DNA from 2 places in the Duganella dendranthematis genome. Region 2 is predicted to be linked to the other one. Evidence: predicted binding sites of a transcription regulator. Region 2 holds the regulator's gene; the other holds the start of a gene.

Region 1 (11,913 bases), 820 kb from region 2:
TGGCCGTGTCCGGAATCACGGTCGGCGGCAGCGGGACGTCGCCGTCGTCCAGTGTGATGAACGATTTGCCGCTCTTGTTGCGGCTGACCAGGTCGGCCGCCTTGCTCTCGAAGCCGAAACCGGCGCTGCTGGCCAGCAGCAGGCGGGTGGCGCCGGCGCCGGCGAAGTAGTGCAACAGCCGTGAACCGGACGCCAGGTCGATCAGCGTGGTGACCGGCACGCCGTCGCCGCGCGCGTTCGGCAAGGCCGCTACCGGCACCGAATACACTTTGCCGTTGCTGCCGAATGCCAGCAGGTGGTCCACCGTGCGGCATTCGAACGCGCCATACAGCGCGTCGCCCGCCTTGAAGGTGAATTGCGCGGCGTCGTGGCCGATGCCGCTGCGGGCGCGGATCCAGCCTTTTTCCGAAATGATGACGGTCACCGGCTCGTCCACCACCTTCTGCTCGACCACGGCTTTCTGCGCTTCTTCGATCAGCGTGCGGCGGGCGTCGCCGAAGGTCTTGGCGTCGTTGTCGATTTCCTTGATGATGGCGCGCTTCATCGACGACGGGTTGTCCAGCAGGTCTTGCAGTTGCTGGCGGTCCTTGCGCAGTTCGGCCAGTTCCTGTTCGATCTTGATCGCTTCCAGGCGCGCCAGCTGGCGCAGGCGGATTTCCAGGATGTCTTCGGCCTGGATCTCGCTCAGGTTGAAGCGCGCCATCAGCGCCGCCTTCGGTTCGTCCGAGTTGCGGATGATGTGGATCACTTCATCGATGTTGAGCAGGATGGTCTGGCGGCCTTCCAGGATGTGGATCCGCGCGTCGACTTTACCCAGCTTGTACTGCGTGCGGCGGGTCACGGTGGCGAAGCGGAAGGTGATCCATTCGCTGAGGATTTCGCCCAGGCCTTTCTGGCGCGGCCGGCCGTCGCCGCCGATCATCACCAGGTTGATCGAGGCCGACGATTCGAGCGAGGTGTGCGCCAGCATCATCAGCATGAATTCGGTCTGGTCCTGGTTTTTCGATTTCGGTTCGAATACGAGACGGACCGGCGCCGCGCGGCCCGATTCGTCGCGGATGGTGTCGAGCGAATTCAAAATCAGCGATTTCAGCGCCAGCTGTTCCGGCGACAGCGCTTTCTTGCCCAGCTTGATCTTCGGGTTGGTCAGTTCTTCGATTTCTTCCAGCACTTTTTGCGACGAGGTGCCCGGCGGCAGTTCGGTCACCACCGCCTGCCATTGGCCGCGCGCCAGTTCTTCGATCTTCCAGCGGGCCCGCACTTTCATCGAGCCGCGGCCGCTGGCGTACATGTCGGCGATCTGCTGCGGCGGGGTGATGATCTGGCCGCCGCCGGGGAAGTCCGGGCCCGGCATCAGCGCCATCAGCTCGCTGTGGGTGATCTTCGGGTTGCGGATCATGGCGACCGCGGCGGTCGCCACCTCGCCCAGGTTGTGCGACGGGATCTCGGTGGCCAGGCCGACCGCGATGCCGGAGGCGCCGTTCAGCAGCACCATCGGCAGCCGCGCCGGCAGCAGGCACGGTTCTTCGGTCGAGCCGTCGTAGTTGGCCTGGAAGTCGACCGTGCCCTGGTTGATTTCGTCCAGCAGCACTTTGGCGATCGGCGTCAGGCGCGCTTCGGTGTAGCGCATCGCCGCCGCGCCGTCGCCGTCGCGCGAGCCGAAGTTGCCCTGGCCGTCGATCAGCGGGTAGCGCAGCGAGAAGTCCTGCGCCATGCGCACCATGGCGTCGTACACGGATTGGTCGCCGTGCGGGTGCAGCTTGCCCAGCACATCGCCCACCACGGTGGCCGATTTGCGCGGTTTGGCGCTGCTGTTCAGGCCCATTTCGTTCATCGCGTACAGGATGCGGCGCTGCACCGGCTTCTGGCCGTCGCACACGTCCGGCAGCGCGCGGCCCTTGACCACCGAGATCGCGTAGTCGAGGTAGGCGCGCTCGGCGAAGGTCGACAGCGTCAGGGCGTCGCCGCCGTCACCGCCGCCGGCGCCGCCGAACATGCCGTCGTCGCCGCCGCCGCCGCCGCCGTTGCCGCCGCCGTTGCCACCACCGTTGCCATCATCCTTGCCATCGCCACCGTCATCGGCGGGCAGCGGCTGGCCGTGGGCGTGCGCTTCGGCGGCGGCGTGGGCTGCCGCCTGCGCGGCCGGCTGCACCGGGTGGTCCGAGACGCCCGGTTCGGCGGCGTTGGGGGCGCTGGCCGGCGCCGGCGCGCCCTGGTCGGTGGTTTGCTCGGCGTCGTCGTCCTGCGGCGCCGGTTCGTCAAAGAGGTTTGCTTGAGTCATGGTGTGCTTGTATTAAATGTCTGCGTCGGCTTCGTTGCCGTGTTCTTCGATCCAGGCGCGGCGCGCGGCCGCTTCGCCTTTGCCCATCAGCATGTTGAAGCGGGCGGCCGATTCGTGCAGGCCAAAGCCGCCCAGCGCCACCGGCAGCAGGCGGCGGGTGTCCGGGTTCATGGTGGTTTCCCACAGCTGTTCGGCGTTCATCTCGCCCAGGCCCTTGAAGCGCGAGATCGACCACGCGCCTTCCTTCAGGCCGTCCTTGCGCAGCTTGTCTTCGATGGCGGTCAGCTCGCCGGCGTCCAGCGCGTACAGCTTCTGGATCGGCTTTTTGCCGCGCGCCGGCGCGTCGACCCGGTACAGCGGCGGCCGCGCGATGCAAATATTGCCGTTGGCGATCAGGCCGGGGAAGTGGCGGAAGAACAGCGTCAGCAGCAGCACCTGGATGTGCGAGCCGTCGACGTCCGCATCGGACAGGATGCAGATCTTGCCGTAGCGCAGGCCGGACAGGTCGGGCTTGTCCAGCGGCGTGTGCGGGTCGACGCCGATCGCCACCGAGATGTCGTGGATTTCGTTGTTGGCGAACAGCCGGTCCTTGTCGGTTTCCCACGAGTTCAGCACCTTGCCGCGCAGCGGCAAAATCGCCTGGAATTCCTTGTCGCGGCCCATCTTGGCCGAGCCGCCGGCCGAGTCGCCCTCGACCAGGAACAGTTCGGTGCGCTCGACGTCGGTCGATTCGCAGTCGGTCAGTTTGCCCGGCAGCACAGCCACGCCGGAGGATTTTTTCTTTTCCACTTTCTGCGCCGAGCGCAGTCGCGACTGCGCCTGCTTGATGACCAGTTCGGCCAGCTTCTTGCCGTAGTCGACATGGTGGTTCAGCCACAGTTCCAGCGCCGGCTTCGAGTAGGTCGACACCAGCCGCACCGCGTCGCGCGAGTTCAGGCGTTCCTTGATCTGGCCCTGGAATTGCGGGTCCAGCACCTTGGCCGACAGCACGAACGAGGCCCGCGCGAACACGTCTTCCGGCAGCAGCTTGACGCCTTTCGGCAGCAGCGAGTGCATTTCGACGAAGTTTTTGACGGCGCCGTACAGGCCGTCGCGCAGCCCCGATTCGTGGGTGCCGCCGTTCGGCGTCGGGATCAGGTTGACGTAGGATTCACGGACGATGGCGCCTTGCTCGGTCCACGCCACCACCCACGACGCGCCTTCGCCCTCGGCGAAGCCTTCGGCGTCCGGGCCGGCGAACTGTTCGCCCTCGAACAGCGGGATCAAGGTCTCGCCGTCGGTCGACTGCGCCAGTGCTTCGGTCAGGTAGCCGCGCAGGCCGTCGTTGTATTGCCAGGTCTGCGATTCGCCGGTCTTGCCGTTGGCCAGCGTGACCGACACGCCCGGCAGCAGCACGGCTTTCGAGCGCAGCAGGCGTTGCAGCTCGGTGGTGGAGATCGCCGCCGAATCAAAATACTTGGCGTCCGGCCACACCGTGACCTTGGTGCCGGATTTCTTGCCGTCGCGCGGCGCCACCACCGAGCTCAGTGGTTCGGTGACGTCGCCGTTTTCGAACACCAGGTGGTGCAGGCCGGTGCCGTTCGGCTCCTTGCGCCACACCGTGATTTCCAGCCGCTTGGACAGCGCGTTGGTGACCGATACGCCGACCCCGTGCAGGCCGCCGGAAAACGCGTAGGCGCCGCCGCTGCCCTTGTCGAACTTGCCGCCGGCGTGCAGCCGGGTAAACACGATTTCCACCGTCGGCACCCCTTCTTCCGGGTGCAGGCCGACCGGGATGCCGCGGCCGTCGTCTTCGACCGTGACGCTGCCGTCGGCATTTTGCGTGACGATGATGTTATGGCAATTGCCGCCCAGCGCTTCGTCGGCGGCGTTGTCGATCACTTCCTGGATGATGTGCAGCGGGTTCTCGGTGCGGGTGTACATGCCCGGGCGTTGCTTGACGGGTTCCAGCCCCTTCAGGACCCGGATGGAGGATTCGCTATAGTCGGAAACAGGTTTTTTGGTGGCCATACGTGAGCAGCTTGTGTTTTTGATACTGGGTTTATGTACAGGTGCGGCGATTAATGCGTATTCTATCCTCAACCGCGTTTGATCGCGGGCAAAAATTGCGCACTGCGCAATTTATACACGATGTTTACAGCCCAGGCCCGCCTTTTTAGACCGTTTTTACGACGCCGTCGCTAAGCTGACAGGTATCGAAACGCTCACCCGGAGGTTAGTCATGCACGCCTTTTTCCACACCCAAGCCGCCCAGCGCCGCGCCAAACCGCCCCGCAGCACGCCCCGCGCGACGCCAGCGGCGGCGCCGCGCGGCTGCCTGATGCAGCTGACCGTGGATGCCGCCGCCGTGACCGACCTGCGGGCGCTGGTGATGCGCACCTGCGGCGCTGGCATGGAATTCATGCGGGTCGAGGCGTGCGACCACGGCGCCCGCGTCAAGGTCTGGCTGTGCCTGTCGCGGGCGCTGGCCGGACAGGTGATGGAAGCCGTGATGCGGGCCTTGCCGGGCGCCGAATTCGGCCGCATGACGGCCTTGGCGCAGCGGGCCGCCGCATGATCATCGCCGTCGCCAACCCCAGCGGCGGCGCCGGCAAGACCATCGTCGCCAACAACCTGGCGCTACTGCGGGCGCGCGCCGGCCGCCGCGTGCTGCTGGTCGACACCGACCCGCGCGCCGCCGCCTGCGCCTGGTGCGGCGAACTGGCGGCGGCCGGCGTGCGGCCCAGAGTGACCGCGCGCGCCATCTGCGGCCGCACGCTGGTAGGCGAGCTGGAACTGCTGCGCACCCGCTACAACGATATCGTCATCGACACCGAGGGCCGCGACACGGCCGCCAGCCGCGCCGCGCTGATCGCCGCGCGGCTGGCGATTGTGCCGATCGACGTGCCGGTGACGCCGCAGCAGGTCGATCTGGCCAGCCAGTACAAGCTGATCGCCCGCCTGAATGCTGCGCGCATGTTCAATCCGGGCCTGCGCGTGCTGTTTGTCCTGGTTGGCGGCGACGTCCCGCCCAGCGACGAGGAGCGCGCTGCGGCGCGCGCCTACGCGTCGCGGGTGATGTCGGCGACGCTGGCCAGCACCGTTATTCGCGGCGCCGCCCCGGCCGATATGGACGGGCTGTACCGCGAAGTTTTCCACCACTGATAGAAAGTAGAGCATGAAAAAATTAGCACTCGCCGCAGCCGTTGCTGCTTTGTTGACCACCGGCGCACGCGCCGAAGACGCGGCCGCCACGCCGGCCGCCGTGCCGGACAACGCGGTCAGCTTCAACGTGGCGGCGATCAGCGATTACCGCTATCGCGGCATTTCGCAGACGCGCTTGCAGCCGGCCTTGCAGGGCGGCGCCGATTATGTGAACAACCCGACCGGCCTGTACGCCGGCGCCTGGGCCTCGACCATCACCTGGATCAAGGACGCGGGCGGCGACGGCAGCGTCGAGCTGGACCTGTATGCGGGCAAGCGCGGCCAGGTGACGGCCGATGTGGCGTATGACGTCGGCGTGCTGACTTATGTGTACGCTTCCAATAGCCTGCCGGTCAGCGCCAATACCACCGAGATCTATGGCCAGCTGGGTTATGGCCCGGCTTACGTGAAGTACTCGCATGCGGTGACCAATCTGTTCGGCTTTGCCGACAGCAAGAACAGCGGCTATCTGGACATCGGCGCCAACATCGACGCCGGCGATGGCTGGACCGTCAACCTGCACGGCGGCCGCCAGAATGTCCGTCATAACGATGCCGCGTCCTACACCGACTGGAAGCTGGGCCTGACCAAGGACTTCGGCGCGGTGACCGGCGCGCTGGCGGTGATCGGCACCAACGCCCAGGAGTCGGCCTACACCTCAGCCGCCAACGGCAAATTCCTCGGCAAGACTGCACTGCAGCTGACCTTCAGCAAGGTGTTCTAAGCCTGCGGGGAGGGCGCCGCGCCGCAATGGCGGCGGCGCTTGCCTGGCCTTCGGCGCTGAACCGGCTTCGCTGCTCTTGCGCGGCTTTGGGCGGTAGACGCATGGGAAATTGCAGGGTAGCCATGGTGGGTTCCCCTGAAAAGCGTTTTTACTAAAAGCCTCTAAACAGTACTACACAGTGCTAAATCACTCTAAAGCTTACTAAAGTTAGAGCGCCTGCAAGATTTGGTTCCCTCAACCACTTCCTTAGAACGAAATATCACTGTCTAGTATTAAATAGTACGATTTAGACCGTTTTAGTAAAACGCGAAAAATAGATACCCACCCCCTGTATCCTCCCGCCTCAGAGCGGGCAGGATCTTGGCATCAAGGCGCCGATGTGGTGGTAGCTGCCGTGCTGCGGGAAAATCTCGCGGTACAGGTGGCGTACCTCGGGTGCGCACAGCTTGCGGTCTTCCTTGTAGGCTTGCAGTTCCAGTTCGCTGTGGCGCGAGTGGTAGGTGTCGTGGCCGTCTTCAAGCACCAGCGTGTCAGCCAGACGCGCGTGCGGTAGCTGGGCGACGAACACCAGCACGCAGCCGGCCTGGTGCGCGGTCAGCGGACGGCGGCCGTGCGCCACCGTCACCAGCACCCGCGCCGACGGGTTCACGCTCTGCATGACCTTCAGGCGCGCCAGCAGTTCGGCGCAGCCGTCGCGCTCCAGCGCTTCGGGACGCAGCAGGGCGAGGATCACGCCGGCGCGGGCCAGCGCCGTGTCCTGGCTGCGCAGCGAGGCGTCGATCACCAGATCGTCGAACAGTTGGGCATCGTAGGGGCGCGGATTGGGCGAGACCAGCAGCACGCGCTTGCCGGCCGCCACGCGCAGCATGGCCAAGTCTTCGGCCAGATCGGCCACGGCGCTGTCGCCGTCTTCACCAGTCAGGGCGACGATCATACGGCCTCCATCATTTTGGCGACCGGTGTGGCCTTGCCCGGCCGGTACAGCGGCAGCGCATCGAGATTTTCCAGCGCGGCGGCCAATTGTTGGCGGCAGTTGTCGGTGGCCGGCACCATCGGCAGGCGCAGCTCGTCGCGCAACAGACCCTGCATTGCCAACGCCGCCTTCAGCGGCGCCGGATTCGGCTCCGAGAACAGCAGCCGCATCATCGGCAGCAGCGCGGCCGCCAGTGCGCGCGCTTCGGCCAGCCGCTGTGCGCGCACCAGATCGAACAGCTGTACATACAAATCGGTGCGAATGTGTGCCGACGCCGAAATCGCCCCATGCGCGCCGCCGCACAGCGCGGCAAACAGCAGCACATCGTCGCCGCACAGCACCGACAACGGCGTCTGCTGCACCAGATCGGTCATCTGCTGCAAGCTGCCGCCGGCCTCCTTGATCGCGGCAAACTGCGGCCGCTGCGCCAGCCGCTGCGCCGTGGCCAGTTCCAGCGTCACGCCGGTGCGCGCCGGCACGTTGTACAGCACGATCGGCCGCGCGGTGGCGTCGGCGATGGTCTCGAAGTGACGCACCAGACCCTCTTGCGATGGCCGCACATAGGCTGGTGTCGACACCAGATAGCCGGCCAGATCCTCGTCGTCGAATTGCAGCACGCGGCTGGCGGCGGCAAACGTGTCGCTGCCGCCGATGCCCATCAATACCGGGCAGCGCTTGTGCGCCACCTCCAGCACCGCCGCCAGCGCCGCGCTTTGCTCGGCCAGGTCCAGCTGCGGCGCCTCGCCGGTGGTGCCGCACACCACCAGCCCGTGGGCGCCAGCGTCGATCACCCGCTCGGCCAGCCGTTGCAGCTGCGCCAGGTCGATCTCGCCGTGGCGCATGGGGGTGGCCAGCGGCACCCAGATGCCGTGTAAACAATTCATGATAGTCCAAGGTGGTTGCGATGGAACCAGCGTAGCCAAGCCCCCGTAAAAATGGTCTAAAGAGTCGCCATCCCGGCGTAAAGAAACCATAAATTTTTACGCTTTGTTTACACCCCGCCGGCAAGTCTTTACAAAATCTTTAGACCCTTCTGGCTAAGCTTCAAGCTATCAAAACAAGACCTGTGAGGGTGTGATGGACATAGTATTTATCGGCGCGATTGCGCTGTTCTACCTGCTGACGGTGGCCATGGCCGCCGGCTGCGCCAAACTGGGAGGCCAGCCATGAACACGTTCTACCTGATCGGCGCGATTGCTTCCGCCGGCCTGCTGGTCTACCTGGTGGTGGCCCTGCTGAAAGCGGAGGATCTGTGATGAGCATGCAATCGATAATCCTGCTGATCGTGTTCCTGGCGGTGCTGCTGGCGCTGGCCTGGCCGCTCGGCATCGTGCTGGCGCGGGTCGGCGACGGCAACGCCGCCGGCACCAGCCCGCTGCGCGGCTTCGGCTGGCTGGCCAAAATTGAAAACCTGATCTACCGCGTGGCCGGGGTCGACCCGAAAGAGGGGCAGAGCTGGAAAACCTACGCGCTGTCGCTGCTGGCGTTCAGCGTGCTCGGCACCCTGGCCACCTACGCGCTGCAACGGCTGCAAATCTGGCTGCCGCTCAACCCGCAGGCGATGGCCAACGTCTCGCCCGATTCGGCCTTCGACACCGCCGTCAGTTTTGTTGCCAACACCAACTGGCAGGGCTACAGCGGTGAACAGACCATGAGCTACCTGACCCAGATGCTGGTGCTGGCCGGCCAGAACTTCTTCTCGGCCGCCACCGGCATCGCCGTCGCCTACGCCCTGATTCGCGGCTTCGCGTCGCGCTCGGCCAAATCGATCGGCAACTTCTGGGTCGACCTGGTGCGCTCGACCCTGTACATTCTGCTGCCGCTGTCGCTGATCCTGGCCGTGGTGCTGATGGCGCAAGGCGTGATCCAGAACTTCGCGCCGTACAAGGAAGTGCAGCTGCTCGACCCGGTCACCTACAGCCAGCCGAAAACCGGCGCCGACGGCCAGCCCGTGCTCGACGCCAAGGGTCAGCCGGTCACCGAAACCCTGACCGCCACCACCCAGACCATCGCCATGGGCCCCGTCGCGTCGCAGGAAGCCATCAAGATGCTGGGCACCAACGGCGGGGGCTTCTTCAACGCCAACTCGGCCCACCCGTATGAAAACCCTACCGCGCTGAGCAACTTCCTGCAAATGCTGGCGATCTTCATCATCCCGGCCGGCCTGTGCTTCGCCTTCGGCCGCCTGGTCGGCGACCGCCGCCAGGGCTGGGCCGTGCTGGGCGCCATGACGCTGCTGTTCGTGGTCTGCACCTGCGTGGTGATGAGCGCCGAGCAGAGCGCCCATCCGGCATTGCAGGCGCTCAACGTCGACCAGAGCATGGGCTATATGGAAGGCAAGGAAACCCGCTTCGGCATCTCCGCCTCAACCCTGTTCGCGGCGGTCACCACGGCCGCTTCGTGCGGCGCCGTCAACGCCATGCATGACTCGTTTACGCCGCTTGGCGGCATGATCCCGATGCTGCTGATCCAGTTCGGCGAAGTGATCTTCGGCGGCGTCGGCACCGGCCTGTACGGCATGCTGGTGTTCGCCATCATGGCGGTGTTCATCGCCGGCCTGATGATCGGCCGCACGCCGGAATACCTCGGCAAGAAAATCCAGGCCTATGAAATGAAAATGACCTCGATCGCCATCCTGGTGACGCCGACGCTGGTGCTGGCCGGCACCGCGATTGCCGTCATGTGCGACGCCGGCAAGGCCGGCATCGCCAACCCCGGCGCGCACGGCTTCTCGGAAATCCTGTACGCGTTCAGCTCGGCCGCCAACAACAACGGCTCGGCGTTTGCCGGCCTGTCGGCCAACACGCCGTTCTACAACAGCATGCTGGCGATCGCCATGTGGTTCGGCCGCTTCGCCATGATCGTGCCGATCCTGGCCATCGCCGGCTCGCTGGCCGGCAAGCAGCGCCTCGACGCCAACGCCGGCACCATGCCGACCCACGGCGGCATGTTCGTCGGCCTGCTGTGCGGCGTGGTGGTGCTGGTCGGGGTGCTGAACTATGTGCCGGCGCTGGCGCTGGGCCCGATCGTCGAGCACCTGCAGCTGTTTGCCCAATAAGGAATCACCATGTCTACTACAACGCAAAAAGACGCCACCCTGTTTACCAACCCACCGGCCCGCAAGCTGAATATGTTCGACTCGCAGCTGCTGGTGCCGGCCATCGCCGATTCGTTCCGCAAGCTGCACCCGCGCACCCAGTTGCGCAGCCCGGTGATGTTCGTGGTCTATGTCGGCAGCCTGATCACCACCGCGCTGGCGGTGCAGGCCGCGCTGGGCCAGGGCGAAGCGCCGTTCGGTTTCATCGCCGCCACCGCCGTCTGGCTGTGGTTCACGGTGCTGTTCGCCAACTTCGCCGAGGCGCTGGCCGAAGGCCGCAGCAAGGCGCAGGCGGCGTCGCTGCGCAGCCTGAAACAGACCGTCACCGCCAAGAAGCTGGCCACGCCAAAGCACGGCACCACCTGGCTGCCGCAACCGGCGCTGGACCTGCGCAAGGGCCACTACATCCTGGTCGAGGCCGGCGACGTGATCCCGATCGACGGCGAGGTGATCGAAGGCGTGGCCTCGGTCGATGAAAGCGCCATCACCGGCGAATCGGCGCCGGTGATCCGCGAATCAGGCGGCGACTTCTCGTCCGTCACGGGCGGCACCCGGGTGCTGTCAGACTGGCTGGTGGTCAAGGTCACCGCCAATCCGGGCGAGACCTTCCTCGACCGCATGATCTCGATGGTGGAAGGCGCCAAGCGCCAGAAGACGCCGAACGAAATCGCGCTGACCATCCTGCTGGTGGCCTTGACCATCGTGTTCCTGATCGTCACCGTGACCTTGCTGCCGTTCTCGCTGTTCTCGGTGGCCGCCGCCGGCAGTGGCGCGCCGGTGTCGATCACGGTGCTGATCGCGCTGCTGGTATGCCTGATCCCGACCACCATCGGCGGCCTGCTGAGCGCCATCGGCGTGGCCGGCATGAGCCGCATGATGCAAGCCAATGTGATCGCCACCTCGGGCCGCGCGGTGGAAGCGGCCGGCGACGTCGATGTGCTGCTGCTCGACAAAACCGGCACCATCACGCTGGGTAACCGCCAGGCCTCGGCCTTCATGCCGGCGCCGGGCGTGACCGAACAACAGCTGGCCGACGTCGCCCAGCTGGCGTCGCTGGCCGACGAAACGCCGGAAGGGCGCAGCATCGTGGTGCTGGCCAAGCAGAAGTTCAACATCCGCGAACGCGAAATGGCGACCCTGAACGCGACCTTCGTGCCGTTCACCGCGCAGACCCGCATGTCCGGCATCGACATCGGCCCGCGCGCGATCCGCAAGGGCGCGGCCGATACCGTGCGCCAGTACGTCGAAGCGCTGGGCCAGAAGTATCCGGGCGAAGTGGCGCGCAGCGTTGACGACATCTCGCGCCGCGGCAGCACGCCGCTGGTGGTGGTCGACGGCGAGCGCGTGATGGGCGTGGTCGAACTGAAGGACATCGTCAAGGGCGGCATCAAGGAGCGCTTTGCCGAACTGCGCCGCATGGGCATCAAGACTGTGATGATCACCGGCGACAACAAGTTGACCGCCGCCGCGATCGCCGCCGAAGCGGGCGTTGACGACTTCCTGGCCGAAGCCACGCCCGAAGACAAGCTCAAGCTGATCCGCAGCTACCAGGCCGAAGGCCGGCTGGTGGCCATGACCGGCGACGGCACCAACGACGCCCCGGCGCTGGCCCAGGCCGACGTCGCGGTGGCGATGAACTCCGGCACCCAGGCGGC
Region 2 (11,913 bases):
GTGCCTACTTCTTCGAATTGGTCCAGCTCCAGCGTCAGCGGAATCTGCTGCCAGGCCAACGCCTGCGCGTCGTTACAGCTGCAGGGTTGCGTCACAGCGGCGGATTGTTGCGCCATCCGCTGCAGGTTTGCGAAATCGATAAACATGCTCTTATTCACTAAAATACGACCAGCAGCCACTATACCTAAAGTAATTTTTCTTCGTATCGGCAGCAACAAAAAAGGGAGCCGCAGCTCCCTTGGTGTTACATGATGTGGTGTCCGACCCACCAGGCCAGCGCGGCCACGAAGGCCGAAGCGGGAATGGTGAAGATCCAGGCCCAGACGATGTTGCCCGCCACGCCCCAGCGCACCGCCGACATCTTCTGCGCCGAGCCGACGCCGACGATGGCGCCGGTAATCGTGTGCGTGGTCGACACCGGCACGCCGAAGTGCGAGGCGATCAGCAAGGTGATGGCGCCGCCGCTCTCGGCGCAGAAGCCGCCGACCGGCTTCAGTTTGGTGATCTTCTGGCCCATGGTCTTGACGATGCGCCAGCCGCCGAACAGCGTGCCGAACGAGATCGCGCCGTAGCACGACACGATCACCCACAGCGGCGGCGTTTCGCCACCGGCCGGCACCTGGCCGACCGCGATCAGCAGCATCCAGATGATGCCGATGGTTTTCTGCGCGTCATTGCCGCCGTGGCCCAGGCTGTACGAAGCAGCCGAGATCAGTTGCAGGCGGCGGAACCATTTGTCGACCCGGCGCGGCGTCGAGCGCACGAAGATCCACGACACAATCAACATGATGATGGAGCCGAACACAAAGCCCATCAGCGGCGACAGGATGATCCACTGCACGGTCTTCCACAGGCCGCCGCCGACCAGCGCGCTGGTGCCGGACTTGGCCACCGCGGCGCCCACCAGGCCGCCGATCAGCGCGTGCGACGACGACGATGGAATGCCGTAGTACCAGGTAAACAGGTTCCAGACGATGGCGCCCACCAGCGCGCCAAAGATGACGTACTGGTCGACGATGCCGGGGTCGATGGTGCCCTTGCCGACCGTGCCGGCCACGTGCAGGCCGACCACGAAGATCGCCACGAAGTTGAACAGCGCCGCCATGGCCACCGCCGTTTGCGGCTTCAGCACGCCGGTCGAGACCACCGTGGCGATCGCATTGGCGGCGTCGTGGAAGCCGTTCATGAAGTCGAATATCAGCGCCAGCCCGATCAGCAGGATCAGCACGTAGAGACTGATTTGTATGGTATGCATATTGTTATTCTTAAGCGTTTTCGACGATGATGCCTTCGATGATGTTGGCCACGTCTTCGCAACGGTCGGTCACCGTTTCGAGGATTTCGTAGATGGCCTTCATCTTGATCAGGTTGCGCACATCCGGCTCATCGCGGAACAGCTTGGACATGGCGGCGCGCATCACGTGGTCGGCGTCCGACTCCAGGCGGTCGATTTCTTCGCAGATGGCGACGATCTGGCGCGAGTTGTCCATGTTATGCAGCAGCGACACGGCTTCCTTGACCTTCTCGGCGCAGGCCAGCACCAGCTCGGCCAGGCGCTTGGCTTCCGGCGTCACCGAATGCAGGTCGTACAGCGACACGGTCTGGGCCGCGTCCTCCAGCAGGTCGAGAATGTCGTCCTGGCGCGTGATCAGCTTGTGGATGTCGTCGCGGTCGATCGGCGTGATGAAAGTTTTGTGCAGCAGGTCGACGGTCTGGTAGGTGATCTTGTCGGCCTGTTTCTCGATGCTCTCGATCGCGTGCACGCGGTTTTCCAGGTCGTCGAAGTTGGACATCAGGCCCACCATTTCTTTTGCGCCTTTGACGCACAGCTCGGCGTGCTGATTAAACAGGTCAAAGAATTTGCCCTCGGTGGGCATCAAACGTCCAAACATATTTTTCTCCGTTTTATTACTACTGCAGATCGCCGGTCTCTTGGATGAGGTACCAGCGTTAAGGATTAGTCACCCTGGTACACACCCAAGCTACCAGAGTAATTGCCAAATTTGGTGTACTGGCCGATCCAGGTCAGACGTACCGCGCCGATCGGGCCGTTACGCTGCTTACCGATAATGATTTCGGCCGTTCCCTTATCGGGCGAGTCGGGATTGTAGACCTCGTCGCGATACAGGAAGATGATGACGTCGGCGTCCTGCTCGATAGCGCCGGATTCGCGCAAGTCGGACATGACGGGACGTTTGTTGGGGCGTTGTTCCAGCGAGCGGTTCAGCTGCGACAGCGCGATCACCGGGCAGCCCAGCTCCTTGGCCAGGCCTTTCAGCGAACGGGAAATCTCCGAGATCTCGGAGGCGCGGTTGTCGCCCGCCTTGGAACCCTGCATCAGCTGCAGGTAGTCGACGATGATCAGGCCGAGCTTGCCGCACTGGCGCGCCAGGCGGCGCGCACGGGCGCGCATCTCGATCGGATTCAGCGCCGGGGTTTCATCGATGAACACCTGGGCGTCGTTCATCTTCTGGATGGCGTGCGTCAGGCGCGGCCAGTCCTCGTCGTTCAGGCGGCCGGTACGCAGGCGGTGCTGGTCAAGCTGGCCGACCGAGCCCAGCATACGCATCGCCAGCTGGGCGCCGCCCATCTCCATCGAGAAAATCGCCACCGGCAAACCGGCTTCGATGGCGACGTTTTCACCGATGTTGACCGAAAATGCGGTTTTACCCATCGACGGACGGCCGGCCACGATGACCAGGTCGCCGCCCTGCAGGCCCGACGTCATGCGGTCGAGGTCGATGAAGCCGGTCGGCACGCCGGTAATTTCCGACTGGTTCTCGCGCGAGTACAGCTCGTCGATGCGCTCGACCACCTGGGTCAGCAGCGGCTGCACCGCCAGCCAGCCGGCGGCGCCGCGGGCGCCCTGCTCGGCAATGGCGAAGATGCGCGATTCGGCCTCGTCGAGGATTTCCTTGGTTTCCTTGCCCTGCGGACTGAACGCCTGGCCGGAAATGTCGTCGGCCACGGTGATCAGCTGGCGCAGCACCGAGCGGTCGCGCACGATCTCGGCGTAGCGGCGGATATTAGCGGCGGACGGCGTGTTCTGCGCCATCGCGTTCAGATAGGTCAGGCCGCCGACGTCGTCGGCCTTGCCCAGCTGGGTCAGGTTCTCGAACACGGTGATGACGTCCGCCGGGCGCGAGCTGTTGATCATCTTGACGATCTGCTCGAAGATGATGCGGTGGTCGTACCGGTAGAAGTCTTCCGGATTCATCATGTCGGCGATACGGTCAAAGGACGCGTTATCGCGCAGCAGGCCGCCAATGACGGACTGTTCTGCTTCGATGGAGTGCGGCGGGACGCGGAGCGAATCGACTTGCGGATCGGAGGGGGCGTTCATGGCGCGAATTATACCTGCTTGTGCCGTACTACAAAATTATGACGAGAAAAAAGCCGGGACAAAGCCCGGCTTTTTCAAGGGTGTTGCAAACCAGACAGGCGTTGCCGCCCGGTCCAGTCTTAGGCAGCTTCGCCTACGACGGCAACGGTCACTTCCGCCAGCACATCGGTGTGCAGCGAAACGGTGACTGGGAACTCGCCGACGGTCTTCAGCGGACCGGTTGGCAGGCGCACAGCAGCTTTTTCCACTGCGAAGCCGGCTTTGCTCAGCGCTTCAGCGATGTCGAAGTTGGTGACCGAGCCGAACAGACGGCCGTCAACACCAGCTTTTTGCGAAACGGTCACGGTCATGCCGTTCAGTTTCTCGCCTTGGGCTTGGGCAGCGGCCAGCTTGGCGGCAGCAGCTTTTTCCAGTTCAGCGCGTTTGGCTTCGAATTCCGCGATAGCCGACGTGGTTGCACGACGGGCCATTTTTTGCGGGATCAGGAAGTTACGTGCGTAGCCGTCTTTAACTTTAACGACTTCACCCAGGTTGCCCAGATTGACAACTTTTTCCAACAGAATGATTTGCATAGTTCTTCTCCAGTTACTCTGCCGCGATTAAGCGTTGTGCAGATCGGTGTACGGCAGCAGGGCCAGATAGCGAGCGCGCTTGATCGCGGTGTCAACTTGACGCTGGTAGTGCGCCTTGGTACCGGTCAGACGTGCTGGCATGATTTTGCCGTTTTCCTGGACGAAGTCTTTCAGGGTGTCTACGTCTTTGTAGTCTACTTGCTCAACGCCAGCGGCGGTGAAGCGGCAGAACTTCTTGCGCTTGAACAGTGGGTTTTGTTGCTTGCGCTTTTCTTTCAGCTTGAGCTTGTTTTTGTCGAACTTTTTACCGAATGCCATTTTAGGCTCCTGTATTTAAATTGCGCTGTCTTGGACAGCACTAAAATCAATGATGTGAAACACCAGGCTTTTGCTATTGCGGCTTTTCTTGTTGAGAAAACCGGTGAACTGATACAGTCCTGCCAGCGGCGTCTGACTGAAGCGGCTTGAAATCTCGCCCGCGGCAATCGCGGACACTTCAAACTCGCTCAATCGGGCGATGCCCGCCTCCATCTGCTGCGACCGGTGCTGGAGTACAGCATTGACGATCGGCATACCGGCCGGGGTGTAACGTATTGCATCCCGTTCGGCGATGAGGGCGATGAACTGGAGCTGGTTCAGCGCGGTTCCTTCTCAGACCAATTAAGCAGCGGCTGGAGCAGCAGCGGCTGGAGCTTCGGTGCGATGCGATTTCGCTGCATCTTCGCGTTGTACCGACTTCATCATTGGCGAAGGAGCGGTTTCGGCTTTCTTCAGCTTGACGGTCAGGTGACGCAGAACGGCATCATTGAATTTGAATGCGGTTTCCAGCTCAACCAGGGTTTCGTTGTCTGCTTCGATGTTCAGGCAGATGTAGTGCGCTTTGGCCAGTTTCTGGATTGGGTAAGCCATTTGGCGGCGGCCCCAATCTTCAACGCGGTGCACGGAGCCGCCGCGAGTCGTTACGGTTGCTTTGTAACGTTCGATCATGGCGGGCACTTGCTCGCTCTGGTCCGGATGGACGATAAATACGATTTCGTAGTGACGCATGTATAACTCCCTTAAGGACTTGAAAATGAGCCCACCCTGGCGTCAAGACAGGTGTGGGAAGAGGTAAGCCCGCGACTATACCAGCTTTTCAGGCGGAACGCCAGCCCGGCCATGCTGGTGTTACAGTGCCGGTATTGTCGTTCAAACAGGATTGCCCATGACACCACATTTATCCACCTGGTTGCTGCCGATGGCCGTATTGGCCGCCGCCCCTACCCTGGCGGCCGATTATCCGGCCATCCAGACCAAGGCCTACAGCACGCCGCAATGGCTGTTCGCGCTGCGCACCGACACCCAGACTTTGTCCAGGCTGACCCCGGTTAGCGACCCCAGCCACGATTTCACGCTCGGCCCGCGCGAGGAAGAACGCCAGTTCGACGGCTACCGCCACATCGGCGACCTGACGCTGAAACTGCGCCAGGGTGGCGGCGCCTGGCAAGACTACGCCACCTTCGCGAAACGCCAGCCGGTCCGCGTGCTGCCGGCCGTGCGGGCGTTGGCCGCGGCCGACATCAGCGCCAGCTTCGGCGCCGGCCTGCCGCTGACGGTGGAGCGCCGCTGGATCAACGACAAGGGCGCGCTGGTGCTGCGCTACACGCTGATCAACCGCAGCAAGCAGCCGGTCGAGGTGGCCGAGGCCGGCATGCCGCTGATCGTCGACCAGAGCGGCGGCGTCAAGGCCCGCCCCGGCGACCAGGGTGTGGTAGAAGTCAGGCGGCCGGAGGGCCAGCGGCCAACGCTGCGGGTGCAGCCGGACGGTCGCACGCCACTCGACAGCTGGCAGCCGCCGGCCGAGCAGCGCGCAAGCGGCGAAAACCACCCAAGCTGGGTCACTGGCGGCTTCACGCTGAAACCCGGCGCCAAGCGCGACATCGGCCTGCACTTCATAGTCCGCTAAAGCCGGCGAGTTGGTTAGAATGTGTGCATTGCCCTCAGGAATGCACATGAAATCTTTGTTCGCCGCCGCCCTCCTCGCCGCCCTTCCCTGCTTCGCCGCCGAGCGCGCCTACAGCACGCCGCAACTGTTGCTGGCCCTGCGCACCGACACGCAGACGCTGGCGCGGCTGACGCCGGTCAGCGATCCCGGCTTCGACTTCACGCCGGGCACGCGCGAGGCCGAGCGCAGCGGCAATGGCTACGCCCATATCGGCGACCTCAACCTGCGACTGCGCAGCGGCGACGGCGCCTGGCAGGACTATTCCTCGTCCAGGGAACGCAAGCCGGTGCGCGTGCTGGCGGCCGGCCCCGCGCTGGCCGCCGCCGACATCAGCGCCACCTTCGGCGCCGGCCTGCCGCTGACGGTGGAGCGACGCTGGCTCAACGACAAGGGCGCGCTGGTGCTGCGCTTCACGCTGATCAATCGCTCGGCCCGGCCGGTGGAAATCGGCGGCCTCGGCATGCCGATGGTGTTCGACAACATCATCACCGACCGCACGCTGGAGCAGGCCCACGCCAGCGCCAGCTTCGCCGATCCCTACATCGGCCGCGACGCCGGTTACGTGCAGGTGACGCGCCTCAACGGCGCCGGTCCGGCGCTGCTGGTGCTGCCGGACGGCCATACGCCGCTGGAAGCCTGGCGCCCGATCGACGACAACAGCAAACGCGCGCAGACCGCCGAGGGCTTTTACGACTGGACCGTGGCCAGCAAGGCCTATGCGGAAACCGACTGGAAAACCGCCGGCCAGCAATGGAATACGCCCACCAGCCTGACGCTGCAAGCGGGCGAACGGCGCGAGATCGGCGTGCGCTTTGTCACCGCGCAGTCCATCCGTGCCATCGAGCAGACGCTGGTGGCGCAGCAGCGGCCGGTGGCGATTGGCATCCCCGGTTACGTGGTACCGACCGACCTGGACGCCACACTGTTCCTGCACAGTGCACAGAAAATCTCCGCCATCAGCGCCGAACCGGCCGGCGCGCTGACTGCCACGCCGGCCACAGCGCCAGCCAGCGCCACCGCCAAAGGCTGGCTGCGCTATACCATCAAGAGCCAGGGCTGGGGACCGGCGCGGCTGAACATCACCTACGCCGACCACAGCGTGCAGACCATCAGCTATTTCATCACCAAGCCGCTGGAACAGGCCGTGGCCGACCTCGGCCGCTTCAGCACCACGCAGCAATGGTTCGATGACAAGACCGATCCTTTCCAGCGTGCGCCGGCGATCCTGACCTACGACAACGACGCCAAACGCATCGTCACCGACGACACCCGCGTGTGGATCTCCGGCATGAGCGACGAAGGCGGCGCCGGCAGCTGGGTCGCGGCCATCATGAAACAACTCGACAATCCGGACGCGGCCGAGGTGGCCAGGCTGGAACGCCTGGTCAACGAGACCGTGCTCGGCAAACTGCAAGTAGCGGAAGGCCCGCAGGCCGGCGCTGTGCGCAAGAGCCTGTTCTACTACGATCCGCAAGCCTTCCCGGCCTATTACGGCGCCACGCAAGACTGGAAGAGCTGGACCTCGTGGAACAAGAAGGATGCCGGCGACCTCGGCCGCGCCTACAACTATCCGCACGTGGCGATCGGCCACTGGGTGCTGTACCGCCTGGCGCGCAACCACAGCGGCCTGGTCACCGCGCACGACTGGCGCTGGTATCTGCAACACGCCTACCAGACCGTGGTGGCGATGGAGCGCGACGCGCCCGAATACGCGCAGTTCGGGTTGATGGAAGGCGACGTCTTCGTCGACATCCTGCAAGACCTGCAACGTGAAGGCCTGCAAGCCGAAGCCGCCAATATGGAACGCCTGATGAAGCAGCGCGCCGACCACTGGCGCTCGCTGGCCTACCCGTTCGGCAGCGAGATGGCGTGGGACTCGACGGGCCAGGCCGAGGTCTACGCCTGGATGCGCTATTTCGGCTACCAGAAGCAGGCCGACATCACGCGCGAGGTCATCCTCGGCTACGACCCGACGCTGCCAAGCTGGGGCTATAACGGCAACGCCCGCCGCTACTGGGACTTCCTGTACGGCGGCAAGACGCGCCGCATCGAACGCCAGCTGCACCACTACGGCTCGACGCTGAACGCGGTGCCGTTGTTTGCCGCCTACCGCGCCAACCCGACCGACCTGCACCTGCTGCGCGTGGCGTACGGTGGCCTGTTGGGCGGCATCACCAATATCGACCAGCAAGGCTTTGCCTCGGCCGCGTTCCACGCCTGGCCGGACATGATGCGCTGGGACGCCTACAGCGGCGACTACGGCATGGGCTTCTACGGCCACGCCTACGCCACCGCCACCTACGTTCTCAACGATCCGGTGTTCGGCTGGCTGGCCTTTGGCGCCAACCTGCGCAATGACGGCGCCACGCTGCACATCACGCCGAAGGACAGCGCCCGCAGTCGCCTGTTTGTCGCCTCGACCCGCACCTGGATCACGCTGGAAGCCGGCAAGATCGACAGCGCCGATATCGACATCCGCAACGGCGCCATCACGCTGCATTTGGCGCCGCGCACGGCATCGACGCCGACCGCGCGCGTGATCGTCGAGCGCGACGGCAAGCGCAACGACGCGCTGGTGACGTTGACAGAGGGAGTGACCGCCTGGCGCACCAAGTGAATTTATTTCGTCCGAGGCAACAAATTCCCTTGCATTTCAAGGCATACTGTACAAAAATACAGACTGTCTATATACACAGGCTCACCGTACCCCATGCTTAAGCTCACCGCCCGCCAGGAACAAATCCTGAATCTGATCAAGGACGCGATCGAAAACACCGGCTTCCCGCCGACGCGCGCCGAGATCGCCAATGAACTGGGCTTCAAGTCCGCCAACGCCGCCGAGGAACACTTGCAGGCGCTGGCCCGCAAGGGTGCGATTGAAATCGCCGCCGGCACCTCACGCGGCATCCGTCTGCTGGGCGTGCACGCCGAACCGGCCGCGTCGAAAATTCCGGCCGCGCTGATGATGTCGCTGCCGCTGATCGGCCGCGTGGCCGCTGGCTCGCCGATCCTGGCGCAAGAAAACCTGGAAACCAACTACAACGTCGACCCGGCCATGTTCGCCGCCAAGCCGGATTATTTGCTGAAGGTACGCGGGGAATCGATGCGCGACGCCGGCATCATGGACGGTGACCTGCTGGCCGTGAAAAAAGTCGATAGCGCCAAGAACGGCCAGATCGTCGTCGCCCGCATCGGCAACGACGTCACGGTCAAGCGCTACCGCAAGACCGGCGGCCTGATCGAACTGCTGCCGGAAAATCCGGACTTCAAGATCATCACCGTCGATCCGGAAGCGGACGAGTTCGCGCTGGAAGGCCTGGCGGTCGGCCTGATGCGCACCTGGCACTAACGCTTGATGTTGTTCGGTGCGACATCCCGCACCGATCCGGATGCGGTCGCGAAGTCCAGTATTTCGCGATCGCGCATTTCCTTGTGACGGGCTGTACGCTCGTTCTCCGTGCTGACATACTCATTGGTGCCAGCCTGCCATGCAGTGCGCGCGGCAACGATTTTGTCGGCCTGACGCCGGGCATCCTGAATCACTGCGCTGTAGGCGCGGTCCATCTGCGCCGAAGCGCGGCCAATCTCGGCATCGGTCATCAGGTTGGACAGGTCGGCGGGAATCGCCTTTCCGGCTGGCAGCAACTCCTGTAGCTTTTGCACGAAGCCGTTGTAGCAGGTCATCCAGGCATCGATGCCATCCCCGACCCCTTTGATTTCCTGCTTGTTGGTCGAGCGTGCCGGAATGTCCGGCGTGACGCATTTGGCATTGGACAGGGCCACATCGGCGCCGTCATAACCCTGCACGTAGTAGTCGATGTCTTTTTGACGGGCCTGGCGTTGTGTGGTCAGCGTCAGGGCGGCCTTGGCCTCGGCGTAGCCGGCGGCACTCGCTTTGCGGAACCACTCGTCACCCTTGGCGGTATCGGCAGGCATACCTTCGCCATACCAGTAAATCTCGCCCAACCGGAACTGCGCTGCAGGATTACCGGCCGACGCCAGCTTCACATACAGCGGCATCGCGCCCGCATAATTCTTCGCTTCCATCAGCTTGTTGGCGTCGGTCAATTCGTCAGCCAGTGCGACATTGCCCACGGCCAGCGCGGCCATCAGTAAAAAAGCGGCTTTCATGGTTACCCCTCGACTTAAGTGCTTAAAAATCAAGTCTATCCAAGAAGGTAACTTTGAGCAAACTAAACATATCGCCCGTTGGTTATTCGCCACCGGGGGCAAAAGCAATTAGCAGCCTTCGAGGGCGGTGCAGAAATCATCCAGCAGATCGGCGGTGTCTTCGATGCCGACCGAGACGCGGATCAGCGATTCGGCAATGCCCATCGAGGCGCGGCGTTCGGCGCCCATCTCGTAGAAGATGGTGTGCGCGACCGGGATGATCAACGTGCGGTTGTCGCCCAGATTGGATGCCGGAATCGCCAGCTTGAGGCGGTTCAGGAAGTCGAAGCAGTCCAGGCCATCCTTCAGTTCAAAGCTCAGCAGCGAGCCGTGCGCGCGGAACAGTTCCGAACTGATGGCGTGCTGCGGATGCGACTGCAGGCCCGGATAGTATACTGCGGCGACGCGCTCATCCTTCTCCAGCAACTCGGCCAGCGCCAGCGCGTTGGCGGTGGTGCGCTGCATGCGCAGGGCCAGCGTTTCGGCGCCGACCGCGATGTGGTGCGCGGCGTCCGGCGCCAGCGAGGAGCCGAAGTCGCGCAGCGCCTTGGCGCGGATCTGCGCCAGCCCCCATTGCAGCGGCGCGGCTTTCTTGTAGTTCTCGTAGATATTGGGGAAGCGGGTCCAGTCGTAGGCGCCGGTGTCGGTCAGGCTGCCGCCCAGCGCATTGCCGTGGCCGCCGATCGACTTGGTCAGCGCGTTAACCACCAGGCCCGCCCCCACCGCTTTCGGCAGGAACAGGTAGGGCGTGGTCATGGTGTTGTCCACCACGTACAGGATGCCGCGCGCCTGGCACAGTTCGCCGATGCGCTTCAGGTCCGCCACTTGCGTGCGCGGATTGGCGATGGTTTCCACGAAGACCACGCGGGTGTTCTCGGTGATGGCCGCTTCCACATTGGCCACATCGGTCGCGTCCACGAAGGACACGCCGATGCCCTGGCTCATGGCGGTCTGCCACAGGCTGTTGGTATTACCGAACAAGAAGGCCGACGACACCACATGATCACCCGTGCGCAACAACGCCTGCACCACGGCGCCGATCGCGCCCATGCCGGTGGCGAAGCAGATGGTGCCGACACCCTGCTCCATCTTGTTGACCTTGTCTTCCAGGGCCGAGATGGTCGGGTTGCCCTGGCGGCCGTAGCGGAAGCCCGGTTCCTTGCCCTGGAAAACCGACGCCAGCTGACGCGCATCGGCGTAGCCGAAGGCCACCGAGGTATGGATAGGCTTGTGCAGCGAACCGTGCTCGATGCCCTTCTGGCGGTCGCCGTGCAGGATGGTGGTGGTGAAGCCGTAGTTCTTCTTGTCGCTCATAGTTACGCTTCGCTGGCTGCCAGGTTCAGGTTCAGCTGCGAACGGCCAGCATCTTCCGGCGCGGCGGCCTTGGTCGGGTGGTGACGCTCGTATTCCAGTTTATCGAGATACTCGCGGGTCACGTCGCCGGTCACGTAGACGCCGTCGAAGCACGATGCTTCAAAGTTGGTCAACGCCGGATTGACATCCGAAATCGCCCGTTTCAGCGCATCGATGTCCTGGTACACCAGGGCGTCGGCGGTGATTTCGCGGCAGACTTCTTCCACCGTGCGACCGTGGGCGATCAGCTCGTCGCGGGTCGGCATGTCGATGCCGTACACGTTCGGGTAGATCACCGGCGGCGCGGCCGACGCGAAAATCACCTTGGTGGCGCCGGAGTCGCGCGCCATCTGCACGATTTCGCGGCTGGTGGTGCCGCGCACGATCGAGTCATCGACCAGCAGCACGACCTTGCCCTTGAATTCGTCCGGAATCGCGTTTAGCTTCTGGCGCACGGATTTCTTGCGCGCGGCCTGGCCCGGCATGATGAA

The links. Region 2 encodes LexA, which represses DNA repair genes until DNA is damaged. Its sites were predicted from a motif close to ACTGTATNNNNATACAGT; they were not measured.
Region 1: HH213_RS06925 (DNA topoisomerase IV subunit B) is a predicted target of LexA. The motif match lies at 4,316-4,333, and genes of this name have one in related genera.

The regions. Positions count from the first base shown of each region.
Region 1 covers NZ_CP051684.1:1,481,547-1,493,459, reverse strand. Annotated here, with positions in the region: gene parC (DNA topoisomerase IV subunit A) at 1-1,996, opposite strand, end outside; gene HH213_RS06925 (DNA topoisomerase IV subunit B) at 2,294-4,291, opposite strand; gene HH213_RS06920 (hypothetical protein) at 4,503-4,838, shown strand; gene HH213_RS06915 (AAA family ATPase) at 4,835-5,425, shown strand; gene HH213_RS06910 (TorF family putative porin) at 5,439-6,188, shown strand; gene HH213_RS06905 (hypothetical protein) at 6,532-7,122, opposite strand; gene dapA (4-hydroxy-tetrahydrodipicolinate synthase) at 7,119-8,045, opposite strand; gene HH213_RS29845 (potassium ABC transporter ATPase) at 8,239-8,331, shown strand; gene kdpF (K(+)-transporting ATPase subunit F) at 8,328-8,417, shown strand; gene kdpA (potassium-transporting ATPase subunit KdpA) at 8,417-10,219, shown strand; gene kdpB (potassium-transporting ATPase subunit KdpB) at 10,229-11,913, shown strand, end outside.
Region 2 covers NZ_CP051684.1:657,204-669,116, forward strand. Annotated here, with positions in the region: gene HH213_RS03085 (hypothetical protein) at 1-146, opposite strand, end outside; gene HH213_RS03090 (inorganic phosphate transporter) at 245-1,255, opposite strand; gene HH213_RS03095 (DUF47 domain-containing protein) at 1,266-1,892, opposite strand; gene HH213_RS03100 (replicative DNA helicase) at 1,958-3,343, opposite strand; gene rplI (50S ribosomal protein L9) at 3,463-3,915, opposite strand; gene rpsR (30S ribosomal protein S18) at 3,943-4,233, opposite strand; gene priB (primosomal replication protein N) at 4,249-4,554, opposite strand; gene rpsF (30S ribosomal protein S6) at 4,576-4,962, opposite strand; gene HH213_RS03125 (DUF5695 domain-containing protein) at 5,120-5,860, shown strand; gene HH213_RS03130 (DUF5695 domain-containing protein) at 5,907-8,516, shown strand; gene lexA (transcriptional repressor LexA) at 8,610-9,248, shown strand; gene HH213_RS03140 (SEL1-like repeat protein) at 9,245-10,030, opposite strand; gene HH213_RS03145 (cystathionine gamma-synthase family protein) at 10,139-11,383, opposite strand; gene purF (amidophosphoribosyltransferase) at 11,386-11,913, opposite strand, start outside.